Regions from separate parts of the Shewanella marisflavi genome, predicted to be linked through region 3. Evidence: predicted binding sites of a transcription regulator. Region 3 holds the regulator's gene; each other region holds the start of a gene.
What was found. Region 3 encodes sigma-54, which starts transcription at its own class of promoters, with help from an activator protein. Its sites were predicted from a motif close to GTTGGCACGNNNNTNGNNT; they were not measured.
Positions count from the first base shown of each region.

Region 1: the regulator sigma-54 is predicted to act here: its motif matches at 1,373-1,391, upstream of CFF01_RS02090 (TorF family putative porin).
Region 2: the regulator sigma-54 is predicted to act here: its motif matches at 2,050-2,068, upstream of pdsR (proteobacterial dedicated sortase system response regulator).

Region 1 is NZ_CP022272.1:453,075-457,274, reverse strand. Features, by position in the region: gene CFF01_RS02105 (DUF4240 domain-containing protein) at 1-72, opposite strand, end outside; gene CFF01_RS02100 (hypothetical protein) at 263-667, shown strand; gene CFF01_RS02095 (HU family DNA-binding protein) at 951-1,223, shown strand; gene CFF01_RS02090 (TorF family putative porin) at 1,466-2,158, shown strand; gene CFF01_RS19195 (hypothetical protein) at 2,498-2,671, shown strand; gene CFF01_RS02080 (alanine/glycine:cation symporter family protein) at 2,931-4,200, opposite strand, start outside.
Region 2 is NZ_CP022272.1:2,386,338-2,390,537, reverse strand. Features, by position in the region: gene pdsS (proteobacterial dedicated sortase system histidine kinase) at 1-1,276, opposite strand, end outside; gene pdsR (proteobacterial dedicated sortase system response regulator) at 1,279-1,971, opposite strand; gene pdsO (sortase-associated OmpA-like protein PdsO) at 2,191-2,937, shown strand; gene CFF01_RS10430 (marine proteobacterial sortase target protein) at 3,061-4,200, shown strand, end outside.
Region 3 is NZ_CP022272.1:3,703,147-3,707,346, reverse strand. Features, by position in the region: gene rapZ (RNase adapter RapZ) at 1-811, opposite strand, end outside; gene ptsN (PTS IIA-like nitrogen regulatory protein PtsN) at 808-1,251, opposite strand; gene hpf (ribosome hibernation promoting factor) at 1,254-1,541, opposite strand; gene CFF01_RS16315 (RNA polymerase factor sigma-54) at 1,572-3,059, opposite strand; gene lptB (LPS export ABC transporter ATP-binding protein) at 3,192-3,923, opposite strand; gene lptA (lipopolysaccharide transport periplasmic protein LptA) at 3,920-4,200, opposite strand, start outside.

The DNA.
Region 1 (4,200 bases), 1.1 Mb from region 3:
TGCGGCCAGGCTCTCTTGATCTTGCTGCGGCTGACTGCGGGTGACTAACTGCCAAAATTCAATTTCTTTCATGCTCTTCTCATCATAAGGCGTGGCGCTCAGTGGATAACCGCTCACTGCTGTTACCCTATCAACTTGGGCGACATATTACCTTAAGCAAGGCGCCTAGGCAGCATTAGCGGTTAAATTGGGTAAAGCATTGGACTAAGCTGCGCCATTTTTCTACACTGCGGTGCAAATGATTAACCGCACACTAATTAAGATGAATCGACCGACATCCAGCATATTGCTACTGATCGCCCTCTATATTGTCATCGCCATTCTCGCCGGTTGGCGCGCACTGGAAAGCCAGACCTTTGATCTCTTTACGCTAGGAGTAATTCCCGTGTTGATAGGTCTGATAGCCAGAACCGCTTGGGCCAGCCTGGTATTAAAAATCTATATCGGCATTCAGACGCTTGGGTTTACGGCACTGGGCGCCACGGCCATCATCGCCTATCAGATCACTCCAGAAGACGTTAAGGTCGTCGTTCGCGGCCAGGAACTTCCCATCTGGGCTATCGCCATGGTCGTGCTCATACTGCTGAGTTTTCAGTGGTATATGGCCTTCTCTAAGGGGTTAAAGCACTACCTGGCCGCTCCTGTAGATACCGGTGAAAAGGCATAAATTTCAGTCCAACCTCTAAATCCCACCTAGTGGGCCTTACTCAATGGCCCACTTTATTTAGGTAGTTAAATCATCTAAGTCGTCTGACTGACAAAGCCGCTAAGTCCAGATTGCCTTCTTGCCCTAGATGGCAATTAATTTTTTACTGATTTTGACTAAAGCCTCGTATAAGTGCATAAAACCGCTTTCATTATAGGGATGCTTGTGGCATGTTAAGTCCAGCAATTGCAAGTATCTAATGTAATTGGTATTACTAAATCTACGGAAAGAAGAGACTATCCAAATGAATAAAACTGAACTTGTTGCAAAAATAGCGGAAAGCGCTGAACTTACTAAAGCTGAAGCTGCTCGCGCCTTAAAATCTTTCGAAGAAACGGTAGCGGAAGCGATGAAGAACGGCGAAAAAATCTCTATTGTAGGTTTTGGCTCTTTCGAGACCACTAGCCGCGCAGCACGTACAGGCCGCAACCCACAGACGGGCAAAGAAATTCAGATCCCAGCGGCCATAGTACCTAAGTTTAAAGCCGGTAAGACGTTAAAAGACAGCGTAAACTAAATCGCTACTTTTTTACTCGCAAAGAAAAAGCCTCCACTTGGAGGTTTTTTTATGCACTTTTCTAGTGCATTTTATGCATCATTTTTCACCACCTTATTGCTTAAATATGATGCAAACAAAATAACCTCATGAAAAATAACAAATAAATACTTGGCACACTCTTCGCTTTAACTTGTACGCGGCCTGACAATACTCATAACAACAGGCAGAGCCGCTCCCATAGACCAATAAAAGGAATGAGTATGAAACAAGCATTGCGAACCCTTAGCATCCTTGCGGGAACCTTAATGGTTGCCTTACCAGCCAGCGCTAGCGTAACAGGCAACATAGGCGCCACCTCTAACTACTTATGGCGAGGTGCCACACAAACCGGTGACGCCGCCGCAATACAAGGCGGTATCGACTATGAGCATGACAGCGGCCTTTACCTGGGCACCTGGGCCTCTAATGTCGATTTTGGCGACGACACCACCTATGAGATCGATTTCTACGGTGGCTATGCCGGCAGCGTTGGCGAGGACTTTGGTTATGATATCGGCTACCTCTACTACGCCTATCCCGACAGCGATTCGAGCATAGACTTTGGCGAAATTTCCGTGGGCATAAGCTGGAAATGGTTGAGTCTCTCCTATTCCCATGTCGTGAATGCCGATAGCGATGTCGCCTCAGATCCCTATGACGAAAAAGATCTCCAATATATCAATGCTGGCATCAGCTTCCCGATATCAGAGAGCCTGTCGCTAAATGTTCACTATGGTTACTCAAGCGGTGATGTCGTCAATGCTTGGTTCGACACAGACAACTACGCGGACTATTCAGTGTCACTGGATAAAGAAAGCGAATTTGGCACCTTCTCATTCATGGTCAGCGATACCGACCTTGATGATGACGACCCAAAAGTACTGGTGAGCTACAGCTATAGTTTCGATTTGTGATCCAAATTTAGATGAGTTGCCACTAATTTAGCTGGCAACTCACCATCCCCTAAAAAATAAATCTATTAAAAACAGATTATTAACCTAGCCCTCTCGGTTAAACTGCACAGTTTTTATCGTAAACACCGACAAATGCAATTGTGTTAACTCGATCAAACAAAAAACCAAAATCCCCTGCTACTTTTCTCATTAGCGCTCGCTAATGTGCTCTGAACTCAGATGACACCTTGGGAGACCAAAAGGCTAACACTTTGACTCAGTTGACTTTATGTTAAATCGAATCAGTGCTAAGTAGCACCAAATGAATGCTCAAGCACTTTATTTGACGAGGATTTCACTATGGCTCAGTTACTCGATGTTATTCCGAACGATGCTGAAATCGAAGCGATCACAGCACCTAAGAACCCTAAAGCCGCCTGCGAATTACAACACAGACGCGAAGTTAAACGCCGCTTGGAGGAGCTACTCGAAGAGGCGGCGCTAAAACGAGCCATGGGAGGCGACTTCTACTGAACTCCCCCGCAACTGCTCATCAAAGGCTGCATGGGGCCAGGCTCCATGCAGCGGAATCTATTTGCTGCGCGGTAGTGCCCTGAGCGACATGCCATTTGATGCCCTCTGGTTGATCGGTTTCACCCTGGTCGGCATCCTAGTCGCCTCACTGCGCTTCACCAAGCGCCTCGACTAGCATTTTCACTAGCGACAGAGTTCGCAACACAAAAAAAGCGCCCAAGGGCGCTTTTTGTCATATATCAAGGCTAACTCTTAGCGCTTAACTCTTAGCCTCGGCCTCCTGCTGGCGCTTCTTGATGAAGTACTCACGGGTTAACCCGAAGACTACAGGGCTAAGCAGTGCCAAGGCGATCAAGTTAGGGATTGCCATCATGGCATTCAGGGTATCGGCAAGCAGCCATATGAAGTCGAGTGAACTGACAGCCCCTAACGGGACAACTAAGACCCAGATGGCTCTAAACGGCTTCACCGCACGCACACCAAACAGATACTGCACACACTTCTCGCTATAGACGCTCCAGCCCAAGATAGTGGTAAAGGCAAAAATAGAGAGGGCGATAGCCACAATATAATTACCCATAGGTAAAGCATGCGAGAAAGCATAGGAAGTCAGCGCGGCACCATTCTCACCAGAAGTCCAGGCACCGGAGACAACAATCGCCAAGCCCGTAATGGTACACACCACCAGGGTATCGATGAAGGTCCCTAGCATGGCCACTAAGCCCTGAGCGACCGGGTTATTGGTCTGCGCCGCCGCATGGGCAATGGGCGCACTCCCCAAACCCGCCTCGTTAGAGAATACGCCGCGAGCCACACCAAAACGCACCGCCGCCCAAACAGCAGCACCGGCAAAGCCGCCCTGAGCCGCCACTGGATTAAAGGCGCTGTGAACGATAAGCGCGATAGCATCTGGGATCTCTGCCGCATTGACCACAATCACCGACAGTCCTGCGGCGATATAGAATACTGTCATCAGCGGCACCAACTTTCCTGCCACATCGGCGATACGCTTGATACCGCCCATGAGCACGGCGCCCACCAGCACCATAAGTACCACACCAGTGACCCAGGTTGGCACATCAAAATTACTTCTTAGGGCATCGGCGACCGAGTTGGCCTGTACCGTATTGCCGATACCGAAACCAGCGAATGAACCAAACAAAGCAAAGGCGGTTCCCAACCAGGCCCACTTACTACCAAGACCATTCTTGATGTAGTACATGGGGCCACCGATATGATTACCGTTATCGTCGACTTCACGGTATTTCACCGCCAGCACGGCCTCAGCAAATTTGGTCGCCATCCCCACCAAAGCGGTACACCACATCCAGAACAGAGCTCCTGGGCCGCCGATAAAGATGGCAGTCGCCACCCCGGCAATATTACCCGTACCTATGGTGGCCGATAGCGAGGTCATCAAGGCATTGAAAGGGCTGATCTCCCCTTTCATCTGTTTATCTTTATCGGGAATGCGTCCCGACCAGAGCAGCTTAAAGCCTGTCCCCAGTTTAAGAATCGGCATTAACCGC
Region 2 (4,200 bases), 1.3 Mb from region 3:
TCACGTTGAACAATTTCTCGAGCGCTTTGTTGCGCAGGGTACGGATGCCGTGGGTGGTTTCCTCGGCGATCACCACGCCCATGACGGTGTTATCGATCCAGATGGGGCTGGCGGCGGCGAGGATCACCGCCTTGCCATCGGGCGACAGGCGCCAGGTGGAGCCAAACTGACCGGCTAAGGCCTTGCGAATATGGCTGCCCTCCAATACGGTCGAGTCTTTCAGGGAGTCGACAAAATGTTTCGGCGGCGTGGTCAAAATGCGGTAGTAGAGGGGATGCAAATAGTTTTGCTTAAATCGCCCCCAGAAGCTGTCGGGTGTCTGTTCTGTGGCGGTTTGCGCCCAGACATTGGTGCTGCTGTAGATATCGCCGGATTTAGCCAATACCCGGCCATGGCGATCCACCACCCAGATCCGTGAGCTGTTATGGCTCATCCCCTTGATGATGCTTTCAATTTCTGGCGAAGGTACAAGCACAGTGCCTAGCTTGGTGACATCGTCGGTGGCCGAAGTACCGACAATCGCCTCAACATTGCGTTTACGCCTGTCGTTGACATCGACGATGGCAAAGCCCAGCTTGCTGCCTACCATCTCCAGCGGCATTCTGAGTTCTATGTTGTAGCCTTTTTCGGTTTTGAGCCATTTGCCCTGTATGCGCACTTCTGGAGTAACCGGTTGAGAGCGTTTGGGATCGGCAGGCAGTTCGAAGGCGCTTATCCAGCCATCGCGTATGGTGGCGACGATATAGCGGCGAAAATGACCATCGGGCGCCAAGGTGGCGATGGCCAGATGGTCGTTATTGTCGATTCTCAGGCTGTTAGTGCCGCGGTAGATCACCTTAGGATCGGTTACCTCGAAATAGGCGTACAGGTAACCGGCGTATTTACCCACCATATGGGTAAAACTGACATTAAGGGGCTTGCCGTCATCGGCCTTAAATAGCTGGTGGTCGGCGCCATAAACCAGGGCGCGATGACGATTGTTTTGCCACTCGCCTAATTTGCCATCTAGGTGTATGGGACCGCTTAAAGGATAGGCGTAGAGATCCCGTCCTTTTTTTACCTGTGACAGGAAACTGGCTTGTTTGTCGAATAGTTTAGGGCGTTCGTGTAGAGCGGTGGCCAGGGCCTGAGTGGTCCCTTCCAAGGTTTTTTCCTGACCATAGCGCAGGTATTTTTCCATCTCCCACACATACTGGTAGCCCAACCAAGGCAGGCAGAGCAGAAACAGGGAGAGGATGGCGACCTTAGTGCGCAGGCCGATGGGTAGATTAAACATGCTTAGTCTTGGTTGTCCCAGCGATAACCCATGCCATATACGGTATCTATGCAATCAAATTCAGGATCTTGGCTAATAAATTTCTTACGGATCCGCTTTACATGGGAGGTGATGGTGCTGTCGTCCACATAGATCTTGGCATCTTGCATCAGCGCTTGGCGACTGCGTACATGTCCGGGGTGTTTGGCCAGGGCATGTACCATCCAAAATTCGGTAACCGTCAGCTCGATAGGCAGCTGTTTCCAGTAGACCTGAATACGGTTGACATCTATGGTCAGGTTGCCGTGCTCTATCATGCCATCTTGGGGGTTAGCGCCATTTTGGATGTCCGAGCGTCGAAATAGTGCCGCCAGGCGGGCGATCAGATGGGGAAAACTGACATCTTTACTCAAATAGTCGTCGGCGCCGAGTCTCAACCCACAGACGGTATCGAAATCGCTGTCACGGGCAGTCAGAAAGATGATCGGCAAAGTGTTAGACATGGCTCTGAGGGATTGGCACAGGGTAAAGCCGCCATCAATCTCATTTTCGAGGCCAATATCGATGATCGCCAGATCTGGTAAACGAGTATTGAAGGCTTCCATGGCGCTAGGGCGGTTGGCATAGGCCTGGACACTATAGCCTTGCTGCTGTAGCACCTCTTTGTAATTCTCGCGGATAGCCGCTTCATCTTCCACTATTGCAATACGCTTCATTATCTATCCAATACAGCTTCGTGTTTCTGGGAAGTGACTATACAGCAAATTTTCGGCGAAAAAAGTGGTGTGGCTAAAATGCCATTTTGTTGCCACATTTGGTCGCTGCATCGTCATTTTTGCACCCCTGACTTGCCACTTCACTGTTATTTAATGACCTCATCGACAGGAACCACAAGGTTCTAAATAACCCATCCATGTCAACTTGAGGAATTTCCCATGAAGAAGCAGATCATTGCCGTGTTAATCAGTGTTTCGTTATTTGGCAGCTCAGCGGCCTTCGCTGCCCCTAACACTCAAGCGACAACCGAGGTATCGAGTGATAAAGAAGCGCTGATCGGCGTTGGATCAGGCATAGTGCTGGGCGCCGTGGTGGCAGGCCCTGTGGGCGCGATCATCGGCGCATTTACCGGCGGCATGATAGGTCAGACGGTGGCCAATGACAGTGAGATTAAACAGCAACAGACGGCACTGGCAGAAAAAGAGTCTCGGCTGATGGCACTCAAGCAGCAAAATGAGGCGCTCATGACGGTGCAGGAGGAGTATCAAGAGGCCAAGGTGGAGCTGGCCCAGCTCAGACAGCATCAGGGCACTCGTCTAGAGGAGTTGGCGCTCGGGTTGAATGTTCAGTTTAAAACCGGCTCCTCTACCGTTGAGCCCCATTTTCAGAGCCAGCTCGATGAGGTAGCCGATGCCATGGTGATATCACCTCAGCTCAAGTTAGATCTTACCGGTTATGCCGACAGACGAGGTGACAGCAGCTATAACCAGGCGCTCTCTGAGCAGCGGGTTGCCGAGGTAAGAAGTTACTTGCTTGCCAAAGGGGTGGATGCATCTCGCCTTGACGCTAAGGCCTTTGGTGCCAGCGCGCCAGTGAAAGATGAACAGAGTTTCGAGAATGACTTTTTCGATCGCCGCGTGACCATCAAGTTAGTGCCAGGCGATACCGCACTGGCAGCTAACTAAGTCAGGCCCATGAAGCAGCGTGTAAGAAGGAGAATTAAAATGTTGCCGCGCGCGAGTCTAAGGATATCCCAGACCGACCCTTGCCCCCCGAGGGGGGCTTTTTTTCCCCTAGGACGCCGCCTATTGGCGCGGCTATGGGAAGTGAACATGACCCTGTTCGCCATGACGAGTTTAACTGCATTTGGCTTGACTACGATTGGCTTGACTACGATTGGCCTGACAACCCCGGCTTGGGGGCGGGCAATTCCTAGTGTCAGTGAAAGCCACTTTACTCAAACTAAGCAAGATGAGCTTGAGGTGCTTGGACAAGGCGTGCTGGAGTATCAGCTCGGCGGCGAGCTGGGTCAGAAGTCAGTGTCTTCCACGGCGTTGGCTGTGGATACGCAAGTGAAGATGAATATTTCTGGCTGGATCAACCGTGTCTCGGTAAAGCAAATTTTTGTGAACGACAGCGACCATTGGCTCAATGGCCGCTATCAGTTTCCTCTGCCTCACGATGCGGCGGTCGATAGTCTGACACTGCAGATAGGTCAGCGCGTGATCGTCGGGGAGATCCAACCTAAGGCGGTGGCACGGCAAACCTTTGAGCAAGCCAAGGCCAGTGGTAAGAAGGCCAGTCTGGTCAGTCAGCAAAGACCGAATATCTTTTCATCTGAGGTCGCTAACCTTGGACCGGGTGAGGCCTTAGTGGTGGAGATAGCCTATCAGCAGCAGGTGCGTTATCAAGATGGCGAATTTAGCCTGCGTTTTCCAACCGCCATAACCCCAAGATATGATCCAAACGCAGAGGCTAACCTGAGAGATGGTCAATCGGCATTCGGCAATAGAGTCCCAGAAGCATCAGGAGAGCAGAAGCTCTATCTGGACGTGGTACTAGATGCCGGCATGGCCATCAGTCGCTTGGAAACCCCGTATCACAAGATGCGTCAGACGCAACTTGGTGGCACTAAAATTGGCCTTAGTTTGACCAATAACTTGCGTCCTGACAGGGATTTTATGCTTAAGTGGCGCCCGCAGCTGGCCGAGCAGCCCAGCGCGGTCATGTTTAGCCAATTAGGTAAGACTCATGGAGAGCCGTCAGCTCAGGTCAAAGAGCAAGATAGCTACGCGTTGGTGATGCTGATGCCACCTCAAGATAAGGCTCGTGTGCGTCTGCCTCGGGAGCTGACCTTGGTAATCGACACCTCAGGCTCCATGTCGGGGGATTCGATTATGCAGGCCAAATCCGCCATTTTAAATGCCTTGGCTGGACTTGGTAGCCAG
Region 3 (4,200 bases):
TATGCTTGCCTTTGTTGAACAGCTTGGCCAGTTGGTCGGTGACATAGACAGATCTGTGTTGCCCACCCGTGCAGCCAATGGCAATGGTGAGGTAACTGCGGTTGTTACGCTCAAGATGAGGTAACCAGGTTTCCAGCAGGTTTTCGATTTGCCAGATAAATTTATTCACCAGTGGCTGCTGACTCAGAAACTGCTGCACTGCCTCATCGAGGCCGGTCAGGGGTCTCAGTTCTGGCTCCCAATGGGGATTTGGCAAAAAGCGCACATCGAACATGAAGTCGGCTTCGCTTGGCATGCCATATTTAAAGCCGAAAGATTCGAAGTTGATCACCAGCTCTTTATCGACTGTGCCCAGTAATATTTCGCGCACCTTGTCACTCAACTCATAGATGTTGAGGTTAGAGGTGTCGATATAGTGATCCACTAGCTTGGCGATGGGATCGAGCAGTTTGCCTTCGAGCTGAATCGCCTCCTTGAGAGAGACTTTTGAGCGTGACAGCGGATGTAATCTGCGGGTCTCGCTATAGCGCTTGAGCAGCACATTGTCGCTGGAGTTAAGGAAGAAACTTAAGATCTCGGTATCTTTCGGGAGCTTGGCCAGCTGCTTTTCCAACTGGATCTCTTCGCTGGGCATATTGCGCACATCGACGCTAATGGCCACCAGTTCGCTGCGTCCCTTGAGTTGCTCCAGCAGGGATTCCATCATCTGTAGGGGCAGATTATCGACACAGTAGTAGCCGAGATCTTCTAAGACCCTAAGTGCGACAGATTTTCCCGACCCTGAGCGTCCGGATACCAAAACCAATTTCATTGGGTGATCACCTGATAGAGTTCTGACTCATCCTTGGTTTTTCTTAGCTGTTTCATGATCGCCTTGTCATTGAGTTTCTCTGCCATGGCGGCCAGAGTACTAAGATGCTGCTCGCATTGATCTGCGGGCACCAATAATGCAAAAAGGATATCGACGGGCTTATTATCAATGGCATCGAATGCGATTGGTTCAGCACACTTCACCAGTACGGCCACTGGTTGCTCTATGTTCGTCAGCCGTCCGTGAGGAATCGCGATACCATTGCCTATACCTGTGCTGCCCATTTTCTCTCGAGCCAGAAGGCTTTCAAAAATCTCTTGAGAGGAGAGGGTGGGGTACTGGACAGCGGCTAAGTCGCTGATAAGCTCCAGTACCTTTTTCTTACTGCCCGGAGTGGCGCAGGTTGTGCACTCCGGCCGCAGGATGGTACTCAGTTCCATCGTTAATGTTTAGTAAGCTTCTCTTTGTGTTTAATGACCTGACGATCGAGCTTGTCAATCAGGGAGTCTATCGCGGCATACATGTCCGCATGTTCGGATGTTGCGAACACTTCTCCGCCACGGAGGTGTAACTTGGCCTCAACCTTTTGCTGCAACTTTTCGACATTTAATACAACGTGCACATTATTGATCTGATCGAAATGACGTTCAAGCTTTGTGAATTTCTCTTCAACATAGTTTCTTAGAGATTGGGTGATCTCGATATGGTGCCCAGTCAGGTTTATTTGCATAAAGATAGTCCTCCAGTTTCCAGTTACGTGTTATAAGCTCTTACGCTGATTCGAGGGCGGTATAAGCATTGCCTCTCGGTACTTAGCAATAGTGCGACGCGCCACTTTAATGCCTTGTTCAGCTAAGAGTTGAGCCATCTTGCTGTCGCTTAATGGCTTTTTCTGGTTTTCCGCAGCAACTAGCTTCTTAATAAAAGCCCGTATTGCTGTTGAAGAGCACTCTCCACCATCGTCAGTGCCGACATGGCTAGAGAAAAAGTATTTGAGTTCGAAGATCCCTCTCGGGGTATGCATATATTTCTGTGTGGTTACACGGGAGATGGTCGATTCGTGCATCTCCACCGCTTCGGCGATGTCGTTAAGCACCATGGGCTTCATCGCCTCTTCACCAAATTCGAAGAAACCTTGTTGGAAGTCGACAATGCAGTTGGTGACCTTTAGCAGTGTCTCGTTACGGCTCTCAAGACTCTTGAGGAACCATTTCGCCTCTTGCAGGTGACCACGAATAAACTGACCGTCAGCCTGGCTCTTAGTGCTGCGCGCCATGGCCGCATACTGCTGGTTGACGTTGATCTTGGGCATGCTATCGGGATTAAGCTCGACCACCCAGCGTCCCTTCTTCTTGGTGACGGTCACATCAGGGATCACATACTCGTCGCGGCTGGCGGTAATGGCCAGGCCTGGACGGGGGTTTAAAGTTTGAATGAGGGCGATAGCATCTCTTAGCTCATCTTCTTTAAGCTTGGTTTTGCGCATCAAGAGGCGGAAGTCGCGTCCAGCGATGAGATCCAAGTGCTCCTTGATCAACATGCGTGCATTGGCGATATGCGGGGTATCGTCGCTGTATTGGGCCAGCTGAATCGTCAGACACTCGCTGAGATCTCGCGCCGCCACGCCTATGGGGTCGAAGTGCTGTACTCGCTTGAGTACTGCCTCGACCTCATCGAGTTCTATTTCGGGATCGCCCATCGCTTCGAGAATATCCTCGCAGGTCTGGGTCAGGTAACCGCGTTCGTCAATGGCATCTATGATGGCGGTGGCGATGGCCAGATCGTTATCGGAAAAAGGGGTGAGATTCTTCTGCCATTCGAGGTGCTCGTATAGGCCTTCACTGGTCTCGCCCTGAAAAGGCATGTCGTCGTCGCGCATGGCGCCTGAGCTGGAGTTAGGGGAGGCGGTATAGACCTCGTCCCAAGTAGTGTCGACCGGCAGCTCGTCAGGCATAGAGTCTTGAGTCAGGGCGTCCGAGGTCTCGACGCCTGAGTTATCCTGACTCGAATCCAGCTCTATCTTGTCATCATACTTGCTGTCGAAATTGTCGACGGCGGTATCATCTTGTAGTTCGGCACTGGCGCCTTCTTGCTCTTCATCCAACTCCAGTAGCGGATTGGATTCTAATGCTTGTTGGATCTCCTGCTGCAACTCTAGTGACGACAACTGCAACAGACGTATGGCCTGTTGTAGCTGGGGCGTCATGGTGAGATGCTGACCCATTTTGAGCTGAAGTGACGCTTTCATCGTACTGCTATTCCCTTGTTTCTAATTATAAAATGAGAAAGCTCTGGCTAATTGGCCGGACAAATATAAAGGATAGTCCTTATGGCCACAATCTGATATTAGTTTCAGTTTATGGCCCGGTTATAAGATTAACTATAGCTTGAATTGTTCACCTAAGTACACTGCTCGTACTTGCTGATTGTCTAAGATTTCGGCGGGTGTTCCTTCGGCGATCAGATTACCGTGGCTGACGATATAGGCTTTCTCACAGACGTCTAATGTTTCGCGCACATTATGGTCGGTGATCAACACCCCAAGGCCACGGTTTTTGAGTTGCTCGATGATCTTTTTGATGTCGATGACTGAGATGGGGTCGACACCGGCGAAGGGTTCATCGAGAAGAATAAATTTCGGGTTCGCGGCCAGGGCCCTGGCGATCTCTACCCGGCGACGTTCACCGCCCGACAACGCCATACCGTGGCTGTCACGGATATGGGTAATATGAAACTCTTCCAGCAGATGTTCCAACTCCTCTTCGCGGCCATCGTTATCCAGATCGCTGCGGGTCTGCAGCACGGCCATGATGTTGTCGCGTACCGAGAGTTTGCGAAAGATGCTGGCTTCCTGGGGCAGGTAACCTATGCCTTTACGGGCGCGAAGGTGCATGGGGTCGAGGGTGAGGTCGTCATCATCGATATAGATGCGTCCCTTGTCGCTCTGTACTAGGCCGACCACCATGTAGAAGGTGGTGGTCTTACCGGCACCGTTTGGTCCCAATAGGCCGACGATCTGCCCGGTTTTGACTGTAAGGCTCACATCTTGGACAACGGCACGACTCTTATAGCTCTTGGCGAGGTTTTCCGCCTTCAAGGTCAGGTCTGTCATTGCTTTTCCTGTTCGGGTTGTTCTGGTTCTGGCTCGGGTTGCGCTTGTTTCTGCTCTTGATAGTTTTCAGGCTGAATAATGGTGATCACGCGGTCATTGCCTGTACTCTCGGCAATCAGCTGTTGCTGTTCAATGTTGTAGCGGATCTGAGTACCTGTGACCTGGCTGCCTTCCTGTTCCAGGGTAGCATCGCCAATGAGTGTCAGGGTGCGGCTCGAGAGTTCATAGCGGATCTCTTTGGCACTGGCAGAGGCGGGACGGCCATCTTCCATTACCT